DNA from 3 places in the Neorhizobium sp. T25_27 genome. Region 3 is predicted to be linked to each of the others. Evidence: predicted binding sites of a transcription regulator. Region 3 holds the regulator's gene; each other region holds the start of a gene.

The links. The regulator PhoB, encoded in region 3, activates phosphate uptake and scavenging genes when phosphate is short. The targets are predictions, from matches to a motif close to TGTCATNNANCTGTCAT.
Region 1: the regulator PhoB is predicted to act here: its motif matches at 3,896-3,912, upstream of C5J24_RS06270 (toxic anion resistance protein).
Region 2: the regulator PhoB is predicted to act here: its motif matches at 8,416-8,432, upstream of C5J24_RS22100 (DapH/DapD/GlmU-related protein).

Annotation. Positions count from the first base shown of each region.
Region 1 covers NZ_PVBJ01000001.1:1,261,466-1,271,207, forward strand. Annotated here, with positions in the region: gene C5J24_RS06255 (substrate-binding domain-containing protein) at 1-532, opposite strand, end outside; gene C5J24_RS06260 (5-bromo-4-chloroindolyl phosphate hydrolysis family protein) at 532-1,149, opposite strand; gene C5J24_RS06265 (VWA domain-containing protein) at 1,158-2,741, opposite strand; gene C5J24_RS06270 (toxic anion resistance protein) at 2,738-3,814, opposite strand; gene C5J24_RS06275 (cell envelope integrity EipB family protein) at 3,946-4,794, opposite strand; gene C5J24_RS06280 (RidA family protein) at 4,905-5,375, shown strand; gene C5J24_RS06285 (glycerophosphodiester phosphodiesterase) at 5,372-6,109, shown strand; gene C5J24_RS06290 (GNAT family N-acetyltransferase) at 6,118-7,314, shown strand; gene C5J24_RS06295 (HIT family protein) at 7,361-7,792, shown strand; gene C5J24_RS06300 (AzlD domain-containing protein) at 7,796-8,134, opposite strand; gene C5J24_RS06305 (AzlC family ABC transporter permease) at 8,131-8,880, opposite strand; gene clpA (ATP-dependent Clp protease ATP-binding subunit ClpA) at 8,970-9,742, opposite strand, start outside.
Region 2 covers NZ_PVBJ01000008.1:265,605-275,346, forward strand. Annotated here, with positions in the region: gene C5J24_RS22045 (hypothetical protein) at 1-280, shown strand, start outside; gene C5J24_RS22050 (hypothetical protein) at 292-735, shown strand; gene C5J24_RS22055 (hypothetical protein) at 912-1,115, shown strand; gene C5J24_RS31995 (hypothetical protein) at 1,434-1,601, shown strand; gene C5J24_RS32000 (hypothetical protein) at 1,608-1,796, shown strand; gene C5J24_RS22065 (hypothetical protein) at 1,984-2,220, shown strand; gene C5J24_RS22070 (ABC transporter substrate-binding protein) at 2,381-3,403, shown strand; gene C5J24_RS22075 (iron ABC transporter permease) at 3,400-4,440, shown strand; gene C5J24_RS22080 (ABC transporter ATP-binding protein) at 4,437-5,198, shown strand; gene C5J24_RS22085 (hypothetical protein) at 5,328-5,729, shown strand; gene C5J24_RS32700 (GCG_CRPN prefix-to-repeats domain-containing protein) at 5,924-6,160, shown strand; gene C5J24_RS22095 (hypothetical protein) at 6,324-6,509, shown strand; gene C5J24_RS22100 (DapH/DapD/GlmU-related protein) at 6,533-8,188, opposite strand; gene C5J24_RS22110 (FadR/GntR family transcriptional regulator) at 8,477-9,214, shown strand; gene C5J24_RS22115 (Fic family protein) at 9,482-9,742, opposite strand, start outside.
Region 3 covers NZ_PVBJ01000005.1:207,365-217,106, reverse strand. Annotated here, with positions in the region: gene C5J24_RS16700 (carboxylesterase/lipase family protein) at 1-944, shown strand, start outside; gene C5J24_RS16695 (flavodoxin) at 960-1,538, shown strand; gene C5J24_RS16690 (substrate-binding domain-containing protein) at 1,867-2,901, shown strand; gene pstC (phosphate ABC transporter permease subunit PstC) at 3,090-4,574, shown strand; gene pstA (phosphate ABC transporter permease PstA) at 4,571-5,890, shown strand; gene pstB (phosphate ABC transporter ATP-binding protein PstB) at 5,904-6,719, shown strand; gene phoU (phosphate signaling complex protein PhoU) at 6,765-7,478, shown strand; gene phoB (phosphate regulon transcriptional regulator PhoB) at 7,500-8,183, shown strand; gene C5J24_RS16660 (winged helix-turn-helix domain-containing protein) at 8,198-8,884, shown strand; gene C5J24_RS16655 (endonuclease domain-containing protein) at 9,138-9,494, shown strand.

The sequences.
Region 1 (9,742 bases), on a different contig from region 3:
CCCGGCCGTAGAGCATGTTGACGCCGAGCTTCGACCAATCGGTGCCAGCGAGAATGGCATCGAGCAGCGCCTTGAGGTCGAGCTGGTAATGCCCCTCGCCCGTGCGGATCACCAGGCCCGCCTTCATCAGCCCGTCGGCGACGGGCTGCCACGAATAAACGACGACGGGGGTGTTGAGCATCACCCGGTCATCCCTGATCCTCACGCCGTTCTGGCGGGCGATATCGACCATGATCGACGAGGACGGCCAGAGGAATTGCGGGCTCTGCGACAGCAGCGCCCGTTCGCGCACCATCTCCACCGAGCCGGCCACCCGGCTCTGGACGGTCAGGCCGCGGCTGGCGAGCGCGCGGATGACGTCGGGATCGGCAAGAAAAGCTTCCTTTTCGCCACCGATGAAGCCGGTCAGCGTCGTGCGATTGCCAAGCAGGCCCTGCAGTTCCGGTCGATCCTTCACCGCGAAATATCCGCCGGTGCCGGCAACGCCGGTTGCCAGCAATCCCACTCCAAAGGCGCGTCTGGAAATCGCCATCAGCGTTCAAGGTCCTCTTTGAGAGATGCCTGGATGAGGCGAAGATCGGTGTTCAGGCTGTCGAGCTGTTCGTCGACCAAGCTGTCGGCATAATGTACAAAGGCATCTTCCAGCTTGACCAGCACGCCGCCGACCTCCTGCAACTGCTTGTTGTCGGGGGCACGTTTCGCCTCGATAATCGAGAAACCTTCGGCGACCTCGGCAGCACGCGGCAGGTAGTAGCTGAGGAAGCGACGCACTGCGCCAGCACTCTGCGGATCGGCCTCGAGCTTGGCAAAGACATCGGCGGCAATCTCGGCAAGGTGCCTGACACGGGCGGCAGTCGGCTTGTCGGTTATGCGGCCGGCGGCGGCTTCGAGCCGCTCGGCGGCGGGCACGGCGGCGGCCATCAGCTCCCGGACGAATTCCAGTCTGCCGCGGCCGATCGACTTTTCGTCGAGCCCTTCGAACAGCCGGCGCGGCGCCAGAAGGAAAACCAGGCCGGCGAAGACGAAGGCGCCGATGCCCGCGGCCACGATGACCGGCATCAGGAAGATGAAACTCAGGACAGGAACCACGATCGCAGCGGCAAGCCCTGCCGCTACCCAATTCCAATCATTGCCGAACCATCTACGCATTCTCGGCCTTAGTTGTAACCGCGCGCGGTGCGGAATGCCGCCGCGAGATCCGACCCGCCATTGAATACGCGGGCCGACGTGGCCTCGGCAAGACTATCCAGCTGCGTCTTGTCGGCATTGCCGAAGGTAATGCCAAAGATCGGAACATGCGGCTGCATCGTCTTCCACTGGCTCGTGAACCGACGGCTTTCATCATCCGACTTGCCGTCGGTCATGATGACGATGGCCGGCAAATAATTCGAAAGGTCCCTGGTGGCGCCGATCTGCCGCATGGCTTCGGCGGCACAGGCATACATGTTGGTGCCGCCGCCCGGCTCCTCGCCGAGCACGGCATTCAGGAGCCCTTCCTGTTCCATGGGATCGCCGCTTCCCATCAGCGAGCGGCGCACGCTGCCGTCGAAGGGAATGACGATGATGCGGTCGGCGGGCGACCATTGCACCAGGACCCGGCTCGCTTCGGCCGGCGTCAGCAGGAAGCGCATGGCCTGCTTCAACTGGGTGACGCCGTCGCCGGCCATCGATCCGGAAAAATCGAGGCAGAGCGCCGTCAGCGACGGCTTGCGCAAGGCCGCCTGATAAAGCGTCAGCGCCTCGCTGATCACGGCCGGCTCCGGCATGCGGATCGCCGTCACCAGCCGCTTCGGATCGAAATTCCAGAGCGGTTCCGGCGTCGCGGCCACATCGGCGAGCGGAATACGCCGGCCGGTCGCAGCGATGCGTTTCTGGATATCGGGCGTGCGCAGATGGGCGAGCAGTTCATTAAAGAAGGTTTGAACCTCTGCACCGCGGCCATGATCGACAAAGCCGATCGGCGAATCGGCGACCGTCACGCCATCGGCCGGATAGATGGCATATAGCGGATCCTGCTGCCCGATGCCCGCGAGCATGTCGTTGGTCTCCTTCAGCACCGCCTCGTAATTCCACATGGCGTCGTAAAGCGTGCCGCGGCGGGCCTGATCCACATAAAGATCGGCGAGCCAGCCGGAGGAGCCGGACGAGCGCTCGACGCCTGACAGCAGCGCCTTGACTGTATCCTGCACCGTCTTGTCCTTGAGATCTCCGGGCTCGATCACCGGCTTGTTGCCGAGCGCGCTCGACAGCATGGCGAGATAGGCGCTGGCGCCGGAATTGGACTGTGTCGCCGAGGTCATCAGGAATTTGAGCGAGCCGGAATTCACCGCCGCGAGGATATCCTTCATGAAGACATCCCGGCCGATCCAGCCGAGCGCCTGTGCCTTCGATTTGCGGACGCCTAATATAACCGGCGTCTGGGCGATCGAGGTCAAGTTCTTGACCCGGCGGCGGGTATCGAACATGTCGACCCAGACGCTGGAGGCCGGCCAGACGGCATCCTGGGATACGCCAGCTTCGCTCTGCAGCGCCAGACCGATATCAAGCGTGCCCTCATATTTGAAGGTGCAGGCGGCGTTCTTCTCTCTGCAGAACTCTTCCACGATCGGCTGCAGGACCGTGTTTTCCGATCCCGAGACGATCGAGAAATCCGGTCCCTTGCCGATATTGCAGCCGGCAAGCGAAACGACCGCCAGCAGCGCAAAAGCCAAGGAACGCGCCCGCCTGATCACCAATGTCACGCCCCTGTCATCGCCTTCTTGAGCTCGACGGTGAGCTGTTCCATGCGGCTCTCCGCCTCGGCGCGCTTCTTGCGGCCGTCTTCCTGGACGCGCAGCACGCCGCTGATCGTGTCGATCAGATCGCGGTTCGCCTGCTCCAGGGTACCGATGTCGACGATGCCGCGCTGTGACTGTTCCTCGATGGCGATCGCCTGGTCCTTCATCATCGCCGATGCTTCTCGGATCATCTGATTGGTCGCGTCGGTGACGGTCTTCTGCAGTTCGAGCGCCGACTTCTGTCGGTTGAGGCCGAGCAGGATAACCATCTTCTGCTTCCAGGCGGGGACTGTCAGCGCCGAAGTCGCCTGCAGGTTCTCGATCAGCGTCTCGTCGCCCGACTGGACTATGCGAATCTGCGGCAATTGCTGGATGCCGAGCTGACGGGCCTGCTGTAGATAGAAGATACGCTTTTCCAGCCGGTCGAGCGCCTGCAGACTGTCCTGGTAGGTCTGCGCCTCGATCAGCCCGCCGCCGGGATTGGCGGCGGCTGCCTCGGCGGTGGCCTTCAGCCTCGGCAGATCGTTGGCGCGGAAATTCTCGGCGAACGCCTTGCCCGCCTGGACATAGCCATCGAGCTTGACGATCGACTGCTTGGTCTCCTCGTGGAGATCGTCGAGCAGCGCGATATCGCGGCGAAGCGTATCCTTGTGGCGGTCGAGCTCCAGGCCGATCCGGTCGATCTGGCCGGCGACATCCTCGAACTCTTCCTTGAAGCGTTCCAGCCGCGCCTGGGCGGACTGGAACATGCGACTGAAAAAGCCCTGCTCGCTGATCGACGCCGGATCGAGGTTTTTCGACTTCAGGATGATATCGTTGAGCAGCTTGCCGACTTCGCCCATGTCGCGGTTGCGGACTTCGCGCAGGATGCGATCCGCATAATCGGTCACCGATTGCTGCGCCCGGTCTCCAAAGACTGAAATCGACGAGCGGTCGGTCAAATTTATATTGTCTGAAATGCGAGCGATTTCCGCCGGATCGGCAGAAACCACGGGAAGATTGAGATTGGAAGTCGTCGCTAAGTCGGTGTCCGCCATCGTGTCATCCCCCGCAGCGCTCTGTTTCACCGTCAGGCCTTTTTCAGATGGCCGACGCGGGTTCACACTAAAGAGGATTGCGTGACAGTTTCATGACGAAGCGGCCTCTGAAATGAAGGCCGTGTAGTCTGTTATCTCGCCGGCGCCGGGCACGGGTCCTGCTGCGGCTTCAGGAGTTCCAGCTTGGCAAGGCTGCCGGACAGCACGAAATCGCCGTAGTCCATGGTGAGATCGCGGGTGATGCCGTTTTCGTAGAGCTTGAACGACATGTTGTAGACCGGGGTCGGGTCGCCGACCGCATTCTCGTTGAAATAGGCGATCGTCACCGGCCAGAAGGAAGACTTTGCAAACTCGCCGGCCTTGTCGGCATCGATGTCGTCGCTCTGCGCCGTCTGCGATTTGCCGATCACTGTCGTGGTCAGCAGCGCCTGGTCGCCGTTTTCCGAGCCGTCGAAGACCCGCGCCTCGAAGAAACTCTTGCCCTGCTTGGCATTCGCGATGACGTCGAGCATATGGCTGGTCGGAAAATCGCTGGACGGCAATTGGATCTCACGGCCGTCGGGCTGGGTAATTTCCACCTTGATGCCCTTGTCGGCGATCGACGCGTCACCGCTCAGCTGCTTGTCGAGCTGCTCGTCGGTGAACGACTTGGTCTCGAAATGGAACTGGCTTGCGGCCATGTCCTCGAAGGTCGTGGTCTGCTGATCGCTAAGGCGGGTCTCCTCGCCCGTATTGATCTTGGTCACCAGCCGGAAATTGGTGGAAAAACCGGTGCAGGCCGAGCCGGTGAACTCATAGACCATGCGGCCGAACATGCCTTCGATGCCGGAGCGTTCGGAGGCATTCTTGAGCTTCAGGTCGTAAATGGCGCGATGCGGGACGAGCAGCCGGGCAGCAGCGTCGGTATTCGCGTCCGCGGAGGTGGCAGCCACAAGGCTCAGACCGCCGGCAAGGATCACCCCGAGGCTCATTCGCAACATTCACATTCTCCTGTTGGACTCAGTTGGTGATGTTATAAGAACGCCATCTGACCAAGCTAAGGCCTTGATGCAGGATTTTTGAAGAATTTACAACAAAACGGGAGTCGAAAATGACCGAAGCCATCGAGGGCCGCCTGCAGGAACTGGGGATCGAACTCCCCGTCGCGGCAGCACCCGCCGCCAATTACGTGCCATATACGATCAGCGGCAATACCCTTTATCTTTCCGGCCAGTTGCCGATCGAAGGGGGCAAGGTCGCGGTAACCGGCCTTGTCGGCCGTGATGTGGATTTGCCGGCAGCGCAACGGGCAGCTGAACTCTGCGCCATCAACATCCTCGCCCAGGCGAAGGCGGCACTCGGGGGCGATCTCGGCAGGATCCGCCGCGTTTTGAAGCTCAACGGCTTCGTCGCGTCGACACCTGACTTCGTCGAGCAGCACCTCGTCATCAACGGCGCCTCCAACCTGATCGCCAACGTGCTGGGCGACGCCGGCAAACATGCCCGTGCCGCCGTCGGCATGGCCTGCCTGCCCCTCAACGCCTCCGTCGAAATCGACGCCATCATCGAGATCGAAGCATGACCTCCGCATCCTGGATCAAGGACCTCCCGGTCGCCCATCGCGGCTTTCACGACATGAACCACCAGGTCTGGGAAAACACCCTGTCTGCCTTTTCCCGCGCAGTGGAAGCCGGCTTTGCGATCGAATGCGACGTGCAGCTTGCCGCCGACAGCGTTCCGGTGGTCTTTCACGATCACGACCTCGAGCGGCTCTGCGGCATCAAGGGCGACATCCGCGAGAAAACCTCCGCCGAGCTCGGCATGCTTTCGGTCGGGGCTACGAAGGACAAGGTTCCGATGCTGAAGCAGATGCTGGCCCTCGTCGCCGGCAAGGTGCCCCTCGTCATTGAGATCAAGGGGCGCGAAGGCGACGGCGAGGACGACGGGTTTGCCGAAGCGGTGCTCGAAGTTCTCGAAGGTTATCAGGGCAAGGTGGCGCTGATGAGCTTCGACTATCACATCCTGCGCGACCTCAAGAATGCCGGCTCGCCCTATCCGCTTGGCCTCACTGCTATGGGCGACAAGCCGGAGGAATTTTTCGAGCACGACGAGGCCATGCAACTGGGCCTCGACTTCATTTCCTACCACTACCCCCACCTGCCGAACACGTTCGTCACAGCCCAGAGAGCGACTGGAATTCCGGTCATTACCTGGACCGTGAGGGATGCAAACGGCCGCGAACATACCTATAAATATGCGGACCAGATGACCTTCGAAGGTTTTGATCCGCGGGAGGCAACCTCCCCCTCCCTGTAAAGCAGAGTATGACCGGCAATCTTACCATCCGCATCGAAAAGTCCTTCTGCGCGATCAGCCCGACAAGCTGGTCGCGCCTCTCGGGCACTTCCAAGTCCTCCTCTTCGGACGTGCCCTACAATCCGTTCCTGTCGCACGCCTTTCTCTCGGCGCTGGAGGAATCGGGCTCGGCCACCGCCAAGACCGGCTGGCTCGGCCATCATCTGCTTCTCGAAGACGACAAGGGCACGCTGATCGGCGCGGTCCCCGGTTATCTGAAAAGCCACAGCCAGGGCGAATATGTCTTCGACCACGGCTGGGCCGACGCTTTCGAGCGCGCCGGCGGACGTTATTATCCGAAACTGCAATGCACCGTGCCGTTCACGCCGGCGAGCGGACCTCGCCTGCTCGTCCGCGACGGTTACGACAGGGAATCGACGGAGCTGACGCTCGCCGCAGGTCTCCAGGAGGTGACCCGCCAGCTTGGCATCTCGTCCGCGCATGTCACCTTCGTCGCGGAAGACCAGGTCGCAGCCTTCGAGGAGGCCGATTACCTGCACCGCACCGACAAGCAGTTCCATTTCATCAACGAAGGTTATGAGAACCACGACGCGTTTCTGGAGACGCTCGCGTCCCGCAAGCGCAAGGCGCTGAAGAAGGAACGACGCTCAGCCCTGGAAAACGGCATTACGATCGACTGGCTGACCGGCAAGGACCTCACAGAGGACATCTGGGACCAGTTCTTCGAATTCTACATGGATACCGGCGGCCGCAAATGGGGCCGGCCTTACCTGACACGAAAATTCTATTCGCTGATCGGCGAGCGCATGCCCGAGGACATCCTGCTGGTGATGGCCAAGCGCGAGGGCAAATACGTCGCCGGCGCGATCAACTTCATCGGCGGGGACGCGCTTTACGGCCGGCACTGGGGCTGTATCGAGGACCACCCCTTCCTGCATTTCGAAGTCTGCTACCACCAGGCGATCGATTTTGCGCTTACCAAGGGCCTGAAGCGGGTCGAAGCGGGCGCGCAAGGGGAACACAAGCTGGCGCGCGGTTACCTGCCTGTCACCACCCATTCGATGCACTATATCGCCCATGCGGGACTGAGGCGCGCGATCGCCGACTATCTGGAGCACGAACGGGAAGACGTGGAGCAGATGACGGAATATCTCGCCGAGCACAGCCCTTTCCGCAAGGGCGAGCGCCAGCAGGAACAGGACTAGAGCTCGGAAAAGATCGGGCCGACAAAACTAAGGAGAGGACATCACCATGAGCGGACAGGCTTACGACAGCAACAACATCTTCGGAAAAATCCTGCGCGGCGAGATCCCGTGCCACCGGGTCTACGAGGACGACGATACCCTTGCCTTCATGGATGTCATGCCGCAATCACCCGGTCACCTTCTGGTGGTCCCGAAAACCCCATCGCGCAACATCCTCGATGCCGATCCTGCCGTGCTTTCAAAGGTGATCCCGGTGGTGCAGAAGCTCGCCAAAGCCGCCAAAGAGGCCTTCGAGGCGGACGGCATCACGGTCATCCAGTTCAACGAACCCTCCGCCGGACAGACGGTCTACCATCTGCATTTCCACGTCGTCCCGCGTTACGAGGGGCAGCCGTTGAAGCCCCATTCGGGCCAGATGGAGAATAATGACGTGCTGGCGGCGAATGCCGAGAAGATCATCGGCGAACTGGGCAACTGACCTCTAGAACCCGATCCACCAGAGACCGACGACCAAAAGCGCCATAGGCACCGCCACGCCAATGCCGACCTTGCGGCCGGTCGCCAGGAACACGGCAAAGCCGATGCTGGCGGCCCCGACCCTCAACCAGAGCGGCGTGCCGGCAAGCGTGCCGTTCGGGAAGACGATCAGCTTTGCGGTGACGGCCATGACGAGCGAGGTCGCCACCGCCCTCACCCAATACAGCGCCTCGGAATCCTCGTTCAGTCGGTTGCCGGTGAAAACCCCGAGCCAGCGCCAGATATCGGTCGCCAGGAAACCAGCTACCGCGATGACGATAAAGGTCCAGTATTCGGTAATCATCGCCTGGCCTCCTGCCCGACGCGCTTTCTCTTCCGACGCGCCCTGTCGATCAGGTAGGCCACCGTTCCGCCCCCGACGCCCGCGCAAAGCACGTCGAATTGCGGGGTCACCAACGCCAGCGTCGGGCCGAGGATCATCCCCATGACGAAGGCGATCTTGACCACCGGCTGGTGCGCGCTCACCCAGATGGAAGCGTTGAAATAGACCGGGGTCAGGAAGAAGAGTATGCCCGCGACGACCGGCGGAAAGCCCGAAACGATGTCGTAGAAGACCCCGACGACAAGGGTGCCCGTCAAGGTCAAAGTCACCCCGAAGCCGGCGAAATAGATCGCCCGGTATTCGCGCGGCACGTTGCGCAGCGTGGTGATCGCGAACACCCAGGACGTGATGGCGATGAAATGCGAGAGAATCAGCAGCAGCCAGATCGGCGTGCGCCGCGTGCGCATTTCCGGGACGACCGAGGCGACCATCGGCATCATGCGGATCGAGGAGAGCGTGACTGCGAGGAAACAGGCTGCGATGTTGGCGCCGCCCGCCATGCTGCCGACCAGAATGACCTGCGCCGGAAGCGCCCAGATCGCCAGCGACATGAAGACCGCCTCGGCGCGCGTCAGCCCCGATTCCAGCGCAAAGGCGCTGAAACCGACGATCGAGGTCAGGAGAATGAGGGCCGGAAGCGAAAGCAGGCCCCGCATGCCGGTAAAAAACCAGGATAGGGCGTTGCGGTCGTCATTGTCTGGAGACATCGGCATTCCGGCGGATATGGGAAGAGGCTCGTCATCAAAACGACGATGCCGGGACAAGCCCGGCATCGCAGGAGTTCCATGCGAAACTGTTATTTGCTCTTCGGCACGCGCGGCACCGTGGTGCTCTTGCGCGGCGGCGTCTTCGGCGCATCTTCAGAAGCGATCACATCCGCGTCGACCATGGCGCGAGCCCGGGCCGAGCCGCCGTCCTTGTCCTTCGACGCCGACTTCTTCGGCGCCTTGGGCTTGGTGACATTGGCCTCGGCTTCCTCGGCGGCCTCTTTCACCTCGGCCTCCGGCTTCGGCTTCACGGGCGTCGCTTCGGAAATCGAGTCGAGGATGAGCTTGTCCTTGCCATCCTCGCCCTTGCCGACGGTCACGCGAACCACACCACCCTTACGCAGCTTGCCGAAGAGGATTTCGTTGGCGAGCGGCTTCTTGATGTATTCCTGGATGACGCGCGAGAGCGGGCGGGCACCCATCTTCTCGTCGTAACCCTTTTCCGCCAGCCAGGCGATCGCATCCTGATGCAGGTCGAATGTGACGTTGCGTTCCGAGAGCTGCGTCTCGAGTTGCATCACGAACTTCTGCACGACCTGATGGATGACCTCAGTCGGCAGCGGTGCGAACGGGATGATCGCATCGAGACGGTTGCGGAATTCCGGCGTGAACAGGCGGTTGATCGCCTCTTCGTCCTCGCCAGTGCGCTTGGACGAACCGAAGCCGATAGCGGCCTTCGCCATTTCCGACGCGCCCGCATTGGTCGTCATGATCAGGATGACGTTGCGGAAGTCGATCTTCTTGCCGTTGTGGTCGGTCAGCGAACCGTGGTCCATGACCTGCAGCAGGATATTGTAGATAT
Region 2 (9,742 bases), on a different contig from region 3:
CACCTGCACCGTCATCGAAGCCGCGGGCTCGACCGGCAACGGGACGTCGACATCGGTAACCGCAGGCGGCGGCAGCGTATCGTCCTCGACGACAATCGACGGCAAGACAACGACGACGCATTCGGGCGGTGGCTCGGCTTCGTCCAGCGCCGGCTCGTCCGTCACAACCGGCACGGCCGGCAATCAGGCATTTTCGACGGCAAGCGTCACCAAGCCTGATGGAACGGTGATCACACGCCGATCGGACGGCACCTGCGACGTAACCCCGCCTCGGAAATGAAGGAGATAGACATGTCGAAGAAAATTACCCTGGCGTGCCTGGCGCTTATGGCCTCGGTCGCCACCACGCCCGTGCTTGCACAGGACTGCAACTCGGCCGGCACCGTCGGCTCCGCCGGCAGCGCCGCCGCAGGCGGCACATCGGCAAGCACACTCGGCACCGCCGGAGCCTGTCAGACCGACGATGGCACGACAGCCTCGATCGGCTCTGGGGGCAGTGCGGCGACGGCCGATGGCAAAGCCCGCAGCCAGACCAAGGTCAACGAGAACCCGAACCAGTTGAAGGCGCAGTCGAAGGCGCAGGCCATGGACCAGGGCACATTCAGCAAATCCCAGACGAAAACGCGGGTCAAGGATGATGAGCTGCAAAGCAAGACGCGCAGCATGTCCCACGTCCCGGGGCAGAAGCCGGTCAAAAGCACCACCGACAGCAACGTGGTTCTGCCACCGCAGTGACCAGAAAACGAGGAACCGGCTCCCACGAAAGAGCGGGAGCCGGAGCCTTCCGCGGCAAGCGGATCATCCCCAGGTGTTGAGTCCGCCGCCGCTTACGAATTCTGCCGTTCAGTTCGCTGATTGGAACTGAATGCCGGGTTGGGGCTTTAAAACCGCGCAGACTTCGGAGGATGACGATGGACGAAAATACTTTTGAGCAACTCAGCACCATGAGCCAACAGCTGCACAAGCGTGCCCTTGCGCTATCCCACCAGGGGAAGGACGCGGACCTCGCGATGCTGATGTCGGCACAGGCCGTGACGATGGAAGCGGTCAAATCGCTCGGGGAAGCCTTGGACAGGATCAATGGGCCGCTTGGCCTTGGGGCAGCGGGAGACTAGGCGGGAGGTCTTCCTGTCCTCCTTCGTGCAATCCCTTTTCAGCGCCATGACAATGCTGGCCGGAACTTTCCAACGCGACGGCAGGTTGAGCTTTCAGGAGGAGACCGAGATGCACCGCAAACCCGACCACCAACATGAACTGGCGTTTTACATCGGACTGAATGCAGCGCTTGGCTGCCTGATCGTCGCCAGCGTCTTGCTCGCGGCAGCGGCCTGAAGACCAGATTGATCCGAGGCCGTCGACCGCTCCCGAAGCGCCATCATGAGCTCCCGGCATCGGGCGAGGAACTATTCCCCAATCAGCCTGTTGGAGCCTTCATGAACGACACGTCCAGAAAAGCCGGCAACAACATGATGAAATTTGTCACCGCCATTCTCGCGGCCGCACTTGTCATCGGTGCAGTCTATTTCTTTTTCCTGACCCCCGGCGAGCCCACGGGTCCTCAGACACCGCCGTCTCCGCACGCCATCGACCAGACGAAGTGATCGACGATGAAGCCAAGCGAAACGCCAAGGAGCGAAACACCGACGGGATTGTCGCCATCGGCGGATCCCGAACCCCAAAAGAAGCGAAAAGTCATCGCCGGCCGCGGCCTGATCATGTTTATCGCGGGCGTCGCGGTCGCAGCCTTCTGCCTCTACGTGTTCATCGCGCTGTATGGGATCTATGCCGGCACCTGACGCTAGCTGCACCCGCTGTGCCTTCTCCTCCCTAGCGCGGGGAAGATGAGGCGCAGGCCGTTCAAATTGCCGCAGTCTGGGTTTCAGATCGGTAACCACCCCACCAGCTAAGCCCACGCGCATTCTTATCATATGATAATTGTGATCAAAATTCGCATCATAACGACACGCCGAGGAAACCCGAAAAATGCCCGACCGGACTCCGGGATATGCACGCGTGCCCGCCACCGTGCATTGCTGGTCAGAAGACGTCCCCAGCCGGACCTTCGTCTCGCTGGAAAAGGCCTTGGCCTATTGCAGAAAGAATATCGGCGAGCTTCCGGCCATCGAGCTTTTCGTTCATTGCGGCCAGATCCCCGAACCGATCATCAGCGGTGACGAGCTCGTAGCCCTGATAAAGGCAAAACGGCGCAACCTGATCTGACGGAGCCTGTTTCAGCTCCGCCGCTGCCCGAATCTGCGACGCGGGCGACGATGTGCCTTTGGCAGGATGTCAGCTTGCGACATCAAAGGTGACTGGCGTTATCTTGTTAAAACCAGCAGGAACGTTTATTCGCCGTGGCAGACTTGAACCGGGACCTGCCATGCTCACGCTGAAATCCACCTTGACCGCGCTGTTGATCGCTGCCGCATCCAGCTTCACTGTTTCCTCGGCATTCGCCTCGACGAAATACCCCCTGACCATCGAAAACTGCGGCGCCCAGGTCAGCCTCCAGAAGGCGCCCGAGCGGGCAATCGGCCTTGGCCAGAACAGCGCGGAAATCCTGCTGCTGCTCGGCCTCCAGGACAAGATGGCCGGCACCGCCTTCTGGCCGAGCAAGGTTTTGCCGCAACTTGCCGAAGCCAATGCCAAGGTCAAGCTTCTGAGCGTCGAATTCCCGACCTTCGAATCGATCCTGGCGGAGAACCCGGATTTCGTCGCGGCCGCTTTGCCAAGCCTGGTCGGCCCGAGCAGCAAGGTCGCCAAGCGTGAGGACTTCGACAAGGTCGGCGTGCCGACCTATCTCTCGCCCAGCACCTGCCTCAGCACCAAGGAGGTCAAGGACCAGTACGGCAGCCGCGCCCAGCTTTGGAACATGGATCTGCTCTACAAGGAAATCGACGAACTATCGCAGATCTTCGATGTCGCCGATCGCGGCCAGGCGTTGATCGCCGACTTCAAGGCGCGCGAGGCCAAACTCCGTTCCGGCGTTTCGAAGGACGGCAAAAGCCTCTCCTACGTCTTCTGGTTCTCCAGCCCCAGCCCGTCGGCCGATGCTTATCTCGGCGGCAAGAACGCAGCGTCCGGCTTCATCGCTGACGTCCTGGGCGGCCGCAATGCCGTCACCGCCGAAGCCGAATGGCCGACGCTCGGCTGGGAAAGCATCATCGCTGCCAATCCGGACGTGATCGTCGTCGCCAATCTGGACCGCAACCGCTGGGAACTCGACAAGCCGGAAGCAAAGATCAAGTTCCTGACCACCGATCCGGCCGTCAGCCAGATCACCGCCGTGAAGAACAAGGCAATGGTGGTGATGGACGGTCAGGCCATGAACCCGACCGTGCGGACGATCTATGGCGCCGAACAAGTGGCCGACCAGTTGAAGGCCCTCGGTCTTCTGAAGTGACGGAAAAGCGCCGCTCCCTTCACCAGCTTTTCGCCTTCGCAGCCGTGCTGGTGGCTTCGCTTGCAGCCATCGGTCTCGTCGTCGGCATAAGCGTCGGGATCGGCGACCTGCCGATCCCGCTCGCGACGACCTTTTCTGCGGTCACCAATCGGCTGGGATGGACGACGGTGGGGCTCAACCGTATCCATGAGACGGTCATCTGGGACTATCGTCTCAGCCGGGCGCTGGTCGCGGCCTTTTGCGGTGCGGGCCTCGCCCTATCGGGAGCGATCATGCAGTCGCTGCTGCGCAACCCGCTGGCCGAGCCCTATGTTCTCGGCATTTCGGCCGGCGCGTCTACCGGAGCCGTCGCGATCGTCATCCTCGGTGTTGGCGCAGGCGCGGTCTCATTGTCGGCCGGGGCTTTTGCCGGCGCCTTCGCGGCCTTCTTCTTCGTGGCGCTGCTATCCAACGGCACGCGCGGCGGTGCGGACCGCACCATTCTTGCCGGTGTCGCCGCTTCGCAGCTCTTCAATGCCTCGACCTCCTACATCGTCACGACGTCGGGCAATGCCCAGCAGGCGCGCGACGTGATGTTCTGGCTGCTTGGCAGCTTCGGCGGCGTGCGCTGGCCGGAACTGACGCTGGTCTCGATCATCGTCGGCATCGCGCTGGTGGCTTGCCTGCTTTATGCCCGCGTGCTCGATGCGTTCGCCTTCGGCGATGAAGCGGCGGCGGCGCTCGGTGTCAATGTCGCGCGAGCACGCATCGTGCTTTTCGCCCTGACGGCGATGATGACCGCGACGATCGTCAGCATGGTCGGCTCGATCGGCTTCGTCGGCCTCGTCGTACCGCATGTGGCGCGGTTTGCCGTCGGGCCACTGCATGTCCGCTTGCTTCCGGCCTGCGCCGTCATCGGCGCCGTTTTCATGGTGGTGGCGGACATCGCGTCACGCACCCTCATCCCGCAGCAGGTCCTGCCGATCGGCGTCGTCACCGCGCTGGTCGGCGTGCCGTTCTTTTCGATTATCCTCTACCGGTTCCAACGCGCGTCATGAGCATCAAAACCGAGAACCTCACCTGGAAAATTGGCAGGAAGACCGTGCTCGACGGCGTTTCATTCGCGGCACAGCCGGGCAGGACGCTCGGCCTTCTGGGACCGAACGGTTCGGGAAAGACGTCGCTCCTGCGTCTGCTCGCGGGTTTGAAACTGCCGCATTCTGGCTCCATCATGCTTGAAGGCAAGGATCTCAAGACGATCGGGCGGCGTTCGATCGCAAAGCGGGTCGCCTTCGTTGAACAGCACGCCACGACCAATGCCAATCTGAGGGTCGTCGACGTGGTGAAGCTCGGGCGGTTTCCGCACCGGTCGATATTTTCCGGCTGGTCGCTCACCGACGACGAAGCGGTCGAGACCGCTCTTGCGCGTGCCGGCATGGCCCACAAGCGCAACGACCGCTGGCAGTCCCTTTCCGGCGGCGAAAAGCAGCGGACCCATATCGCAAGGGCGCTGGCGCAATCGCCGAAGGAACTCATCCTCGACGAACCGACCAACCATCTGGATATCCAGCATCAGATCGGCCTGATGCGGCTGGTTTCCGGCCTGCCGATGACGAGCATCATCGCGCTTCACGATCTCAATCATGCAGCGATGTTCTGCGATGAGCTGATCGTCCTGCAGGATGGCCGGATTGTCGCCTGCGGTTCGCCGGAAGCGGTGCTGACCGAAGCCCTGCTGAGGGACGTATTTTGCGTCGAAGCACGGGTAGAAGCCTCGCCGCACCATTCACGACCCCATATCCACTACCTCGTCTGATAACTCCATCGACGACGGTGTTCGGCGCAGGCCCGGGTGAACAGAGTTGGCGGCCGTTAGGCGGACGCCGGCTGGAACAAACAAACCCTCGTCATTGTTCGTTGGTCACCCGGAACCGGAGGGCCCGACATGAAACCTCTTTTCATCACGGCAGCGGCCGTTCTTTCGCTGTCGGCCAACCTGTCACTCGCACAGGAAACGCCTAACGCATCTCCCAGCACCCCGCCACAGGCTGAGCGCGATCGCGCCCCGAACGCACCGCCGCCCGGTCCTCAGGGACCGGGCGCTGACAGGGACGGAGACGAGTGGCGGATGCCTCCGATGGCGGACCGTCGAGCGCCACGGGAGCGCGGCGCGCGTTTCCGCATCGAGAACGGGCGGACCACGATCGACCTACGCTGCGCCAACGGCGAACCGACAAAGGATTGCGCGGATCTTCTTCTGCAGGTGCTGGACCGGCTGGAGCGAGGAACGTCTTCGGACGATTCCGACTCTCGCGACGACGGCCGGGACCGCTCGCGTTATCGCTGAGGCCGGCTGAGACCAGAAGGAACCCTCGATCAAATGTACATAAGCTGAAGCTCAGATGAATGCGGACTTCAGCAACGGTTCAAGGATCGCGCCGCAATCTGTCAGCGTGTGCACTCTGGAGGAAACCGATGCGCAGGATAGTCTTAGCGGCCAGTTTGATCGCAGCTTGTCTTTTTGGAGGCGCGGCAAATGCCATGCCGATCGGAACCATTGCCGTCCCGGCAAAACCAACCGCCGAAAAGGTCGATTGGGCTTGCGGTCGCGGTTACCACCTGAACCGGTGGGGCGATTGCCGCCCCAACCGCTGGCGGCCGCCGCCGCCCCGCTACAGCCATCGGTGGGATCGTCGGGATCGATGGGACCACCGAGGACCGCCTCGCTGGGAATGGCGAGGCCATCGCGACTGGCGCGATCACCGGGATTGGCGATGATACGGGAAAGCCCTTCTGCTCTGCAGAGGGGCTTTTTCTCGATGCCAAGGTCTGCGCTGCCCGAGTCTGCGGCAAGCCGGATTCTGACGGCAGGGGTTGAATTTTAGCTACTTCTAACGAACATTTCCCAACTGGGAGCGTTTTATTGTTAGGAGGAAGCGTCATGAAGAAGGATACCAATCGGCAGGTCAGAATTCCTGGGCCACGCCAGCACGACGTCGCCGAACACTGCCGTAAAAACGGAATGCGGCTGGAAGACGAAAAGAAGATGTTAAGGCTGCTGGGAAAACACGCGCCGGTGCACGAAATCCACTCGAACTCTCCGCCACGACCGCCGCGGTTCCGCTAGGCGACAATCAACGCCGGCAAGCGCTACAGCCCCATTCCCGCAGGTCGTGTCCGATGCACGCCTTTGGGAACGAAGGCGAAATTTTCAGCCAGGCCCAACAGGTCCGCGGCAAGATGCAGGGTCGAAAGCCACATTTCCGTGCCCTGCAGGCTTCCTGTCTGACCGTCGGCGAAGGCAAAGCCCCTTTTTGCCTGCCACCGGTCCGGCGAACGCAGAATGATGTCCTCAGCCACGGCTTCCGCCGGGCCACGCATGAAATCCGTCTGCTTGAGGCACAACCAAAGCGGATGGATCGCATCGAGCAGATTGCAGGCCGTGTAGGTTGGGCCGGAAAAACCGCGATTGTTTCGATAATGCGTCATGACGGAATTGATCGCCGCTTCCGGGAAAGGAACCGGGATGCCGAACTGGGCATGGGCTCCGCGTGTGAGGCGATAAAAGCCGTTGACCGGTTGCAGCAGGCCTTGTTCGGCGGTCGGCTTCCCCCACAGTCCGGTCGAACGATCGATATGGGTCGAGAGCCAGCCGAAGAGGATTTCCTTACCCCTGCCGCTCCTGAAATACCGGGCGTTGAAATAAAGCGCGGTGGCGATAGCGTCCACCCGATCGCCGCACCACCATGCGCGGCTGCTCCAGGGCAACGCCTCCAGCCAGCCACAAAGCGCAACGGCGTCCATTTCGACGCCGGAGATGGGGTGGGAGGGATGCGTGCCGAGTATCTCCAGCGCATAACCGACCGCCAGCACATTATAGAGAGCCGGCGAATCGTCGCGGATGTTCTTTGCAGGATCGGGTGACCGAAACGGATCGGGAAAAAAGCCGGTCGCAGGGTCCTGAAGCGCCTGCAGACGATCCACGATCGCCCTGGCCTCATTCCCGGAAGGCTGCTCTCCAAAACCGGCGGCGATCTCGATCGCATCGCATTCATGCCTGACGCTCATGCGGACAATGCCATCGGCATCCGGCGACAGATAACCCTCGGGCGTCAGATGCCGTTCCCGCACATCCCGCCACTCGGTTTCCGCCACCTTGCTGATCCGGAGCAGCGCCTGTTCGACCTCGGCCCGACGCGATTTTCCCGCAGGTGTCGTTTCCCCGCGACGGCGCACGACTTTGGCGGGCACTCCCGCCGCAATCGCCAGATCCGGAATGTCCTTGGTTACAACAGCCCCGGCGGCGATAACCGCACCCCTCCCGATCGTCACGCCGTCCAGAATGACCGCATTGGCACCGACCCAAACATCATCGCCGATCGTGATGCCGAGCGTCTCGTGAGGCTGATCGTTGATCGGTATGTGCGGATCGTCGAAGCCATGATTGAAGCCAACGATCGACACCAGTGAAGCAATACGCACCCCGTTTCCGCATCGGACCTTTCCGGAGATGCATGCGTAGGGGTTGACCGAACAATTGGCGCCGATTTCCACATCTCCCCGCACGAGCGCGTGCCCCGCAATCCAGGAACGATCGCCGAGGATCAGAGATGAGGTGAAAATGCGGGCGTCGCTTGCGATATAAGCGCTGTCTGCGATTTGCGCCCCGGCGGACTGCGCCAGTTTTTCCTTCAGCCTCCTTTGGGGATCGCTTTGAATATCCGCAGGCCTGCGCTCCCAGGTGAGGAATTGCAGCCTGGCTTCCCGATCCAACTCGGATTCGGAAACGTCTGGATCTGTCCGCATCTCGTCACTCGTCTTGCGCGCCGGCTTCCATGCTCGGGAAAAATGCCGGGCCGGGGATCGGAATTCGGGGGGTCGATGTCATCATACCAATTTTTGATATTCGGCAAATTGACGAGATACAGCAGACGAATTTAACCGTCCAGCTTTTGTTTTCGGCCTCCGCCGGCACTGATCAATGCCTCTCAGGGCAAATGGAATTCACTCCCGCATTGATATGGGCCTGAATTTGTCATACACGTGTGATGAATACGGCGCGGACGCGTCGCGTCGTTGCAGCGGGGATTGAGCGTGACAACCCAGACCAAGGAGCGGAACAAGGGACCGGGATCGCTGGTGTCACGGGTCGGGGAAAGTCTTCGGACGGCAATCGCCAGCGGCCAATACTCGCCCGGCGACAAACTCCCAAGCGAAGTCGAACTGACGGAAACCCACGGCGTAAGCCGTACGGTGGTCCGGGAAGCGGTCGCGGCGCTCAGATCGGACGGGCTTGTCGAAGTGCGGCAGGGCGCGGGAATTTATGTGCTCAGCCAGGAGACTTCAGCTCCTTCCGGCCGGAAAATCGACCGGGCGCGCGTATCGTCCGATCTGGAGGTGCTCGAGGTGCGGGCTCCGCTTGAGATAGAAGCTGCCGGTCTGGCGGCGATGCGCCGATCGCCGGCGCAGGAAGAGGCTATCTTCGATTGTCATCGGCATATTCTGCAATGCATCGAGCAGAACGAATCGATCCGTGAGGCGGATCTTGCGCTGCATTTCGCCATCGCCGACGCCACGAACAATCCGCTGTTCCGGCAGCATCTGGAATTTCACGGCACTGCGGCCATTCCGCAATCGAGGGCGACGCCCGGCGAACGGTCCGGTGAACAGACCGCCTACCGCCGCATGATCCACACGGAACATGAAGCGATCGTCGTGGCGATCTCGGATCGCAACGAGGAAGCGGCGCGCAATGCCATGCGCGACCACCTGAGAGGGAGCCAGATCCGCTACCGGGATGTACTGAGGGATTTCAAGGCGTTTTCAAGCTGATGCCGCAGTAAATCAGCCGCATGGCCGACCTGGCTCTTGGGGCCTAATCCGCTGCGAAACAGCACCGAAGGTTGACCCCGTTTGAAAAGACGGTAAGAGCCTGACTTTACTTGCAAACTCGCGACGAGGACGGGGCATCATCTGCGCTGATCGTGACCCCACCCCGTCTGCATTTCCTCAGTAGATCAAGGCTTTACGGGACCGATCATAGAGATCAACCTTCGACGCTGATACACACGTTGGCGGTCCGCCGGTTATTTTCCTTGGTCAGCTCAGGCCGTACCAGGTACCGCGGCCTGCTCCATGAAGGGTTAGATGTCCCTGCTCGTTTAATGCGCGCAGATGATCCTTGACGGTATTTCTGCTTGCGCCTGTGGCCTTGGCCGCGTCCATCACGGTCACTCTTCCACGCTCGCGGGCCAATTCGAGAATTGCGATGGACAGCTCCGGCAGATCACCAAGAAGGATGCGCTCGCGCTCGATCTTGCGCTCCAGCCGCTGTTTCTGCCGCTGCAGGCTTCGCAGGAA
Region 3 (9,742 bases):
TGCTGGCGATGCCGAAGGCCCAAGGTTTGTTCCATCGCGCCATCAGCATGAGCGGCGCGGCCGGCCTCAACGTCGATCCGGCGGCGGCCATGGAGCCTTATGCCAACGCGTTCATCAAGGAGCTCGGTGTCGATCCGAAAAACCTCGCCGCGGCACAGCAGATCCCGATGCAGGCCGTGCTCGATGCACGCAACCGTGCCGTGGCCGCCTCGTTCGAAGGCGCCCGCCCGGTCATCGACGGAAAGCACATCGTCACCCGTCCGATGACGGCGGAAGGCCTCGCAATGCATGCCAAGGTGCCGCTGATGATGGGGAGCACCAAGACGGAGGCCAGCCTGTTCTTCCAGAGCGACATGCGGAACTTCAAGCTCACCGACGATCAGATGCGGACGAGGATGCGCACGGTGTTCAAGATCGACGACCGGAAGGTTGATGCGATCGTGGCGGCGTACCGCAAGGCGTCACCCGAGATGACCCCGTCCGACATCCTGGTCGCCGTTGCCTCCGACGTGCAGTTCCGCCTTCCGCTGACCGGGGCCGCCGAAACCAAGTCGGGCGCCTCCGGGCAGGCTCCCGTCTACATGTACAGTTTCAACTGGCCCATCCCGTGGGAGAACGGCGTGCTCGGCTCGCCGCATGCCGTCGACATCCCGTTTGCGTTCGGCACAGTCAACGAGGCCGGGGAGATGACCGGGCCGGGCGACGAGGCGATGGAGACCTCCATGAACCTGATGTCGGCCTTCGCGAACTTCGCGCGGACCGGAAACCCGAACAACGACCGTATGCCGGAATGGAAGCCGTACGACACTGCCGCGAGGACGACGATGCTGATCGATGCCAAGTGTGAGGCTGCCACGGACTGGCGGGGTGACGCCCTCCGGGAGGTCTCGACACTGAAGATCGATCCGTTCAATCGCGCGGCGCTCTACAAATACGAGTCCTGACGGAGGAGGCGGGGCGTGAGCCATGAGATCCCGAAACGCACGCTCTTGAAGGCGATATCGCTGACAGCCGCAGGTGTCGTCATGCCCCGGGTGCCGGCACTCGCAGGCACGCAGCCCCGCGTGCTGGTGGCCTATTTCTCCCGAACCGGAAACACCCGGGTGATCGCGAAACAGATCCGGCGCGCCCGCGATGCCACGCTCTTTGAAATCACGGCGGCGACGCCCTATCCGGAGGATTACCAGGCAACGGTCGCTCAGGCTGCGGCAGAGACCAGATCCGCCTATCTGCCGCCCCTCATGCATTTTGTTGCCGACATTCAATCCTACGACACGATCTTCCTGGGCTTCCCCATCTGGGGAATGACCGCGCCGCCGGTGATCCGCTCGTTCCTGCTGGCGCACGACCTGGCGGGCAGGCAGGTCGTTCCGTTCATGACCCATGGCGGTTATGGCCAGGGCGACAGCATCGGCGTTGTCGAGGCCTATGCCCCCAAGGCAACCGTCCGCCCCGGCTTTTCCCTGGAGGCCGATCAGGAGAGGCGCACGCTGGATACGGTCTCGACCTGGCTGGACACCATGCCGCGGAGCGACTGAGGCGTTCCGCTGGCCAGATAGAAGCTCCCTGTATTCCGTGGCAACGATCCGTCGGGCTCTTGCGCGACGTCGAACACGGATGTCACATCAGACTATCCTGACGCGTTCGACGAACTGCGGCGGTGGGAGTGTCCACTCTCGCCAATATCGCTGTCATAACCCATATTCCGTCCTTTCTGCCGGAGCAGGCATGGCGGCTGCAAACCTGTGCAAATGCTGGGGCGCGTCCTTTTCATAAATGAAATAAATCTGTCACAAAACTGTAATGAGCAACAGATAGAGGGTAGCCGACGCCCAAGCGTCAATCCGAATTCCAAGGGAGAAATCCATGAAGAAGTATCTAGGAAGCTGCGCTGTAGCCGCAATTCTGCTGGCCACCGCAGGCGTCGCAACGGCTCGCGATCAGGTTCAGGTTGCCGGTTCCTCCACCGTTCTTCCCTATGCGAAGATCGTTGCAGAAGCTTTCGGCGAAGCCTTCCCGAAGTTCAAGACCCCGATCGTCGAGTCGGGCGGCTCGGGCGCGGGCCTCAAGGAATTCTGCAAGGGCGTCGGCGAAGCCACGATCGACATCGCTAATTCTTCGCGTCCGATCAACAAGAGCGAACTGGAAGCCTGCAAGGCCGCCGGCGTGACTGACGTCCAGGAAATTCGCATCGGTTACGATGGTATCGTCTTCGCGGCCGCCAGCAGCAACGGCGACATGAAGATCGAGCCGAAGGACTTCTACAAGGCTCTTGCCGCTGAAGTGGTTGTTGACGGAAAGCTCGTCGCCAACCCTTACAAGAACTGGTCGGAGATCAACCCGACTCTGCCGAAGGGCCCGATCGCTGCCTATATTCCGGGCACGAAGCACGGTACGCGCGAAGTCTTCGAAGAGAAGGTATTGTCGGAAGGCTGCAAGGAAGTTGGTGCTGCGGAAGCCATCAAGAAGCTCGTTCCGGACGCCAAGCAGGCGACCGCCAAGTGCATTGCTGTTCGCAAGGACGGCGTTGCTGTCGACATCGACGGCGACTATACCGAGACGCTCGCTCGTATCGCCGCCAACAAGACTGGCGTCGGCGTATTCGGCCTCGCCTTCTACGAAAACAATGCCGATAAGCTGAAAGTCGCCACCGTCAACGGCATCAAGCCGACCGCGGCTGTGATTGCTGACGGTACCTATCCCGTCTCCCGCCCGCTGTTCTTCTACGTCAAGAAGGCTCACCTGGGTGTTGTTCCGGGCCTCAAGGAATACGTCGAGTTCTTCACCTCTGATGACATGATCGGTCCTGACTCGCCGCTCGTCGAGTACGGCCTCGTTGCCGCTCCGGAAGCGCAGCGCGTGCAGCTCCGCAAGGACTTTGCCGCTGGCAAGACCATGTAATTGAAAGACCGGCGCCGCTTTTGAAGCGGCGCCGTTTTCTCTCCGACCGAGGGCTTTTGCCTTGGTGGGGAATCGTCGGTTTTGTGGCGATGGTGTTGCGCGAGGCGCGACGGCGATGCGATCGGTTCCGATGAACGGAGCTGGGCGGTGATGGGTTGCCGCCGAAGGCGGTACGCCGGGGGATTATGATGAACACATCACTAATATTGTTGATTTTGGCGATAATCGGCATAGCCGGTTACGTCGCCGGTGCCCGGTATGCAATGGCACTGGTCGGAGGAATTTCCTCCAAACTTCATTCGCGGCCTGGATATTACGGTTCTTTTGTCGCCGTCTGGGCGATCCTGCCGGCCGTCGTCATTCTTTTTGTCTGGCTGGTCGCCAGCCCCATGTTTATCAGTTCCTCGGTGCGCGGCGCGTTTCCCGAGGAGGTGAAAACCCAATCGCAGGCCGAGCAAGGCCTGAGCTACGGCATGATCACCTCGATCGCCCGCGGCATGAACGCACTGACCGGCGACGAGATCGCCCGCATCGAGAATAATCCGGTGGAGCTTCGTGCTGCGCTTGGCGCCAAGGGCGTTCCGCTTGCGGGTGATCCGCAGCCCTTCATGGTCAAGGCCGCTGCCGAACTGAACAGGATGACCTTCGTCAGCCGTATCCTCATGACGATCCTCGTTCTGGGGGCTTCCATCGGCGGCGCTCTCTTTGCTTACCGCCAGATCGCGCCGCGCTTCCGTGCCCGCAATCGGGTGGAAAAAGTGATCCTCGGCAGCCTCGTCGTCGCTTCTTCGATCGCTATTCTGACCACGGTCGGCATCGTCGCATCGATGCTGACGGAAGCGGCCCACTTCTTCACCGCCATTCCTGCCTGGGAATTCTTCTTTGGCACGGTATGGGATCCGCGTTTTGCGGCTGCGGGTTCGGGTGGCTCCGAAGGTCAGTTCGGCCTCATTCCGCTGCTGCTCGGCACGCTCTATATCGGTTTCGTCGCGATGCTCTTCGCGGTTCCGATCGGCCTCTTTTCGGCAATCTACATGTCGGAATACGCGTCGCCGAAGGTCCGCTCGGTTGCCAAGCCGCTGCTCGAAGTGCTCGCCGGCATTCCGACCATTGTCTACGGCTTCTTCGCATTGACGACGGTCGGTCCGTTCCTTCGCGACATTTCCTCGCAGCTGAACGGCCTTGTCACCGGCGACTATGCCAACTTCATCCAGGCACAGAGCGTTCTGACGGCCGGTTTCGTCATGGGCATCATGCTGATCCCCTACGTCTCCTCGCTGTCGGACGATATCATCACGGCAGTGCCGCGGGCCCTGCGTGACGGTTCGCTCGGTCTCGGCGCCACCCGTTCGGAAACCATCAAGAAGGTCGTCCTGCCCGCCGCTCTGCCGGGCATCGTCGGCGCGCTCCTGATGACCGCCTCGCGCGCCGTCGGCGAAACCATGATCGTCGTGCTTGCGGCCGGTGTCGCCGCCCGCCTGCAGATCAATCCGTTCGAGCCGATGACGACCGTGACCGTGAAGATCGTCAACCAGCTGACGGGTGACCTTGAGTTTACCTCGCCGCAGACCCTGGTTGCCTTCGCGCTGGGCATCACGCTGTTCGCCATCACGCTTTGCCTCAACATCTACGCGCTCTATATCGTGCGCAAATACCGGGAGCAGTACGAATGACCGATGTGGTTTCTCCCGCCGCCGGCATCCCCAAGGCCAAGTCCGTCCGTCGCGATATCGGCATCAAGCGCCGTTACGCCGCCGAGCGTCGCTTCCGAGCCTATGGCATCGCCGCGCTTTCCTTCGGCATCATCTTCCTGATGCTTCTCCTGTGGTCGGTGGTCTCCAAGGGATACACCGCCTTCCAGCAGACCATGATCACCATGCCGGTCGAGTTTTCGCAGCAGATCATCGACCCGCAGAACGAACGCGCCACCAACCCGCAGAAGCTGATGACGGCGAACTATCCGGTCGTCGCCCGCAATGCGCTCGCCAAGCTGCTCAATGTCAGCGTGGACGACCGTGTCGCAGCCCGCGCAGTCAGCCAGATGCTGTCGGATGGCGTCCGCGTTCAGCTGCGTGACCTGGTGGTCGCCAATCCGGCGATCATCGGCACGACGCAGACGGTAAGACTGCTCGCTTCCGGCGATATCGACTCGGCCTACAAGGGCCAGATCGACCTCAACGTCGGCCAGGAGAACCGCAAGATCAACGACCAGCAGCTCGGCTGGATGACCCAGCTCTCCGACAGCGGAGCGCTTGCCAAGCATTTCAACAGCGGCATTTTCGTCAACGGCGCATCGAGCCGTCCGGAAGCGGCTGGCGTCGGCGTCGCGCTCATCGGCTCGTTCTACATGATGCTGATCGTGCTTGTCCTGGCGCTGCCGATCGGCGTCGCCGCCTCGATCTATCTCGAGGAGTTCGCCCCGAAGAACAAGTTCACCGACCTGATCGAGGTGAATATCAACAATCTCGCGGCCGTTCCCTCGATCGTCTACGGTCTTCTCGGTCTGGCGGTCTTCGTCAACTTCATGGGCCTGCCGCGTTCCGCCTCCTTCGTCGGCGGTCTGGTGCTCACCCTCATGACGCTGCCGACGATCATCATCGCGACCCGCGCGGCACTGAAGGCCGTGCCGCCATCGATCCGGGCGGCCGCCCTCGGGCTCGGCGCATCGAAGATGCAGACGATCTTCCACCATGTCCTGCCGCTTGCCATGCCGGGCATCCTGACGGGCACCATCATCGGCCTGGCCCACGCACTCGGCGAAACCGCGCCGCTGCTGCTGATCGGCATGGTGGCCTTCGTCGCCAACTATCCGACCACGCCGCTCGACCCGTCGACGGCGCTGCCGGTCCAGATCTACATGTGGGCGAACGAAGCGGAGCGCGCGTTCGTCGAGCGTACCTCGGGAGCAATCATCATCCTGCTCCTGTTCCTCATCCTGATGAATGTTGGCGCAATTCTCTTGCGGCGTCGCTTCGAGCGGCGCTGGTAGAAGGAGTATGACAATGAATATGATGTCAGAATCGGCAGTAGAAAAGGCGCTGGACCAAAAGATGAGCGATGCTTCCCACAAGATGATCGGCAAGGACGTTTCGGTTTACTACGGCGAAAAGCGTGCGCTTTTCGACGTGAACCTCAACGTCCGCGAAAACACTGTGACGGCTCTCATCGGTCCTTCCGGCTGCGGCAAGTCCACCTTCCTGCGCTGCCTCAACCGCATGAACGACACGATCGAGAATTGCCGCGTCACCGGCAAGATCACCCTCGACACGGACGATATCTACGACAATAACATCGACGTCGTGGAACTTCGCGCCCGCGTCGGCATGGTGTTCCAGAAGCCGAACCCGTTCCCGAAGACCATCTACGAGAACATTTCCTACGGTCCGCGCATCCACGGCCTTTCCAAGAACAAGGCCGACATGGACCAGATCGTCGAGGCGAGCCTGCAGCGCGCCGGCCTCTGGGGCGAAGTCAAGGATCGCCTGCACGAATCCGGCACGGGCCTCTCCGGCGGCCAGCAGCAGCGTCTGTGCATCGCCCGTGCGATCGCCGTGTCGCCGGAAGTCATCCTCATGGACGAACCCTGTTCGGCTCTCGACCCGATCGCGACCGCCAAGGTTGAAGAACTCATCCATGAGCTGCGTGCCAACTACACGATCGTCATCGTGACGCACTCGATGCAGCAGGCTGCCCGCGTGTCGCAGCGCACCGCCATGTTCCATCTCGGCCAGCTCGTCGAGGAGAACGACACCGACAAGATGTTCACCAATCCCGACGATCAGCGCACCCAGGATTACATCATGGGCCGCTTCGGCTGATCCAGCCGATTGTGCCGCCTGAAAATCAATTTTGAGGACTAGAAGATGGCATCGACCCATATCCTGTCGGCTTACGACGACGAACTGAAATACCTGAGCCGCCGCATTTCCGAGATGGGTGGCCTCGCCGAGCAGATGTGCTCGGACGCTGTGCGCGCGCTGGTCAATTCCGACGCCGCACTCGCGCAGAAGGTCATCTCCGACGACGTGATCCTCGATCACGCCGAGCGCGAGATCGGCGACAAGGCGATCATCACGATCGCCCGCCGCCAGCCGGTTGCGGCCGACCTTCGCGAGATCGTCGGTTCGCTGCGCATCGCCTCCGATCTCGAGCGCGTCGGCGACCTTGGCAAGAACACCGCCAAGCGCGTTATCGCGGTTCAGGGCACCGGCGTTCCGCGCAAACTCGCCCGCGGCCTCGAACATCTCTCCGATCTCGCCCTCGTGCAGCTCAAGGACGTCCTCGACGTCTACGCGACGCGTTCGGCGGAAAAGGCCGAGGCGATCCGCAGCCGCGACGAGGAAATCGACGCGATGTACACCTCGCTGTTCCGCGAACTCCTCACCTACATGATGGAGGATCCGCGCAACATCACCACCTGCACGCATCTCCTGTTCTGCGCCAAGAACATCGAGCGTATCGGCGACCACGCCACCAACATCGCCGAAACCATCTACTACATGACGACGGGCGCCCAGCCGGAAGGCGATCGTCCGAAGGACGACTCGTCGAACACGCTCGGCGCGATCACTGAATAGAACTGACGGAGCAGGCCAAGAATGCTGCCGAAAATCGCTGTCGTAGAAGACGAAGAAGCGCTGAGCGTGCTTCTTCGTTACAATCTGGAAGCCGAGGGTTATGAGGTCGATACCGTTTTGCGGGGCGACGAAGCCGAAATTCGGCTTCAGGAGCGGGTACCGGACCTTCTGATCCTGGACTGGATGCTGCCCGGTGTTTCCGGCATCGAACTCTGCCGCCGGCTGCGCATGCGCCCGGAAACGGAGCGCCTGCCGATCATCATGCTGACGGCCCGCGGCGAGGAGAGCGAACGTGTTCGCGGCCTCGCCACCGGCGCCGACGACTATGTGGTAAAACCCTTCTCGACGCCGGAACTGATGGCCCGCGTCAAGGCCATGCTGCGCCGGGCCCGTCCCGAGGTGCTCTCCAGCGTTCTCCGCTGCGGCGATATCGAACTCGATCGGGAAACCCATCGCGTTCACCGCAAGAGCCGCGAAGTGCGTCTGGGCCCGACCGAATTCCGCCTGCTCGAATTCCTGATGGCAGCGCCAGGGCGGGTCTTCTCCCGCTCGCAGCTTCTGGACGGCGTCTGGGGCCACGACATCTATGTCGACGAGCGTACCGTCGACGTCCATGTGGGAAGACTTCGCAAGGCACTCAACTTCTCCAACATGCAGGATGTCATCCGCACCGTCCGCGGTGCCGGATACTCCATGGAAACATAGTTGGTGGCCACGAGATGAGCGCGCGGGTCCTGTTGGTCGACGACGACGAGTCGTTCCGTCTGATATTGCAGAAAGCCCTCGTGGCCGACAGCTTCGTCGTATCGATGCTGGCAAGTGGAGCCGAGATCTCAAATCGCCTGAAAGCCGTTCCGCCGGATATCCTGGTCATGAGTTCGGATCTTCCGGGCGTGCGAGGTCTCGAGGTCTGCCGGGAGGTCCGTCTCGACCCTATCCTGTCGCGCCTTCCGATCATCCTCCTTGTGCCGTCGGGTGGCGAAGGCCTTCACCTCATCGCGCTGGCGGCGGGCGCCGACGATTGCCTCATGAAGCCATTTTCCCCGGTCGAACTCGTTGTCCGTGTGAAAAACCTGCTGAGGCGCGTCAACCCCGCCCTCCTGGACCACATGCTCAAGGTCGGCGATCTCACGCTCGACCGGGAGGCCCACCGGGTTCACCGGCAGAAACGTGAGGTCAAGCTCGGGCCTAAGGAGTTCAAGCTTCTTGAATTCCTGATGCGGACACCGGGCAAGGTTTATTCCCGCTCGGAGCTCAAGGCATCCCTGTGGGGCGACGACACGACCGTCGATGAACGCGCCATCGACGTCCATATCGGCCGGCTCCGCAAAGTCATCAGCCTCGGCAAGTCCGACAACGTGATCCGGACCGTGCGCGGCGCCGGATACGCATTGGGCGATTTCTGACGCCCCCATTGGCCTCGAGGCTCACCTTTATCCTGACCGTCTCATGCCGCCGGCGGATCATAGCCATGGAAGCTGGCGGGTTTGCTGTGGGCGTCGGCGTTGGATCCCCTCTCTTGGAATTTCTAACACTTAGCTGAAGCTAAAATGTTGAAATTCCATTCTCCCCCGCCAGGGGGGAGATAGGGTACCTGCCGCGCTCTTGCCGTATCCTTCGTCTCCGTGCGTAAATGCATGGCCACCATCGGGGATTGTGATGCGCCGCGACATTCCGGATCGACATCGACGGTTTGCGAGAACCATGCGGTCGGGCTCGACCAAGGCGGAAAATATCCTGTGGCAGGCCGTCCGCAACAGGCAGATCGGCGGCTTCAAGTTCAAGCGTCAGGTTCCGCTGGACGGTTATATCCTCGATTTCCTCTGCTTCGAAGGGCGGTTGATCATCGAGGTGGATGGCGGACAACACGCCGGGAGCATATCCGACCAAATCCGGGATGCATATTTCCAAAGCCAGGGCTTCCGCATCCTGCGCTTCTGGAACGACGAGGTGGTGACCAATCTCGATGGCGCGGTGCTGACCATTCTGGCGGAGTTGAAGAACGGCGGGGAGTGAATCTGCCGATCGGTCGGCGCCTCCGCGCCTGCCTCACTATGGTGCAACGGCGCCGCGGGTTACCTCTCCCCCCTGCGGGAGAGGAAGAAAAATCGGTACTTAGCGTCAGCTAAGTGCCAGATTTTTCAGGTGAGGGGATTTGCTGTTGGCGCCGGCGTTGAACCCCCTCTCTTGGAATTTCTAACACTTAGCTGAAGCTAAGATGTTGAAATTCCATTCTCCCCCGCTAGGGGGGAGATAGGGCGCCT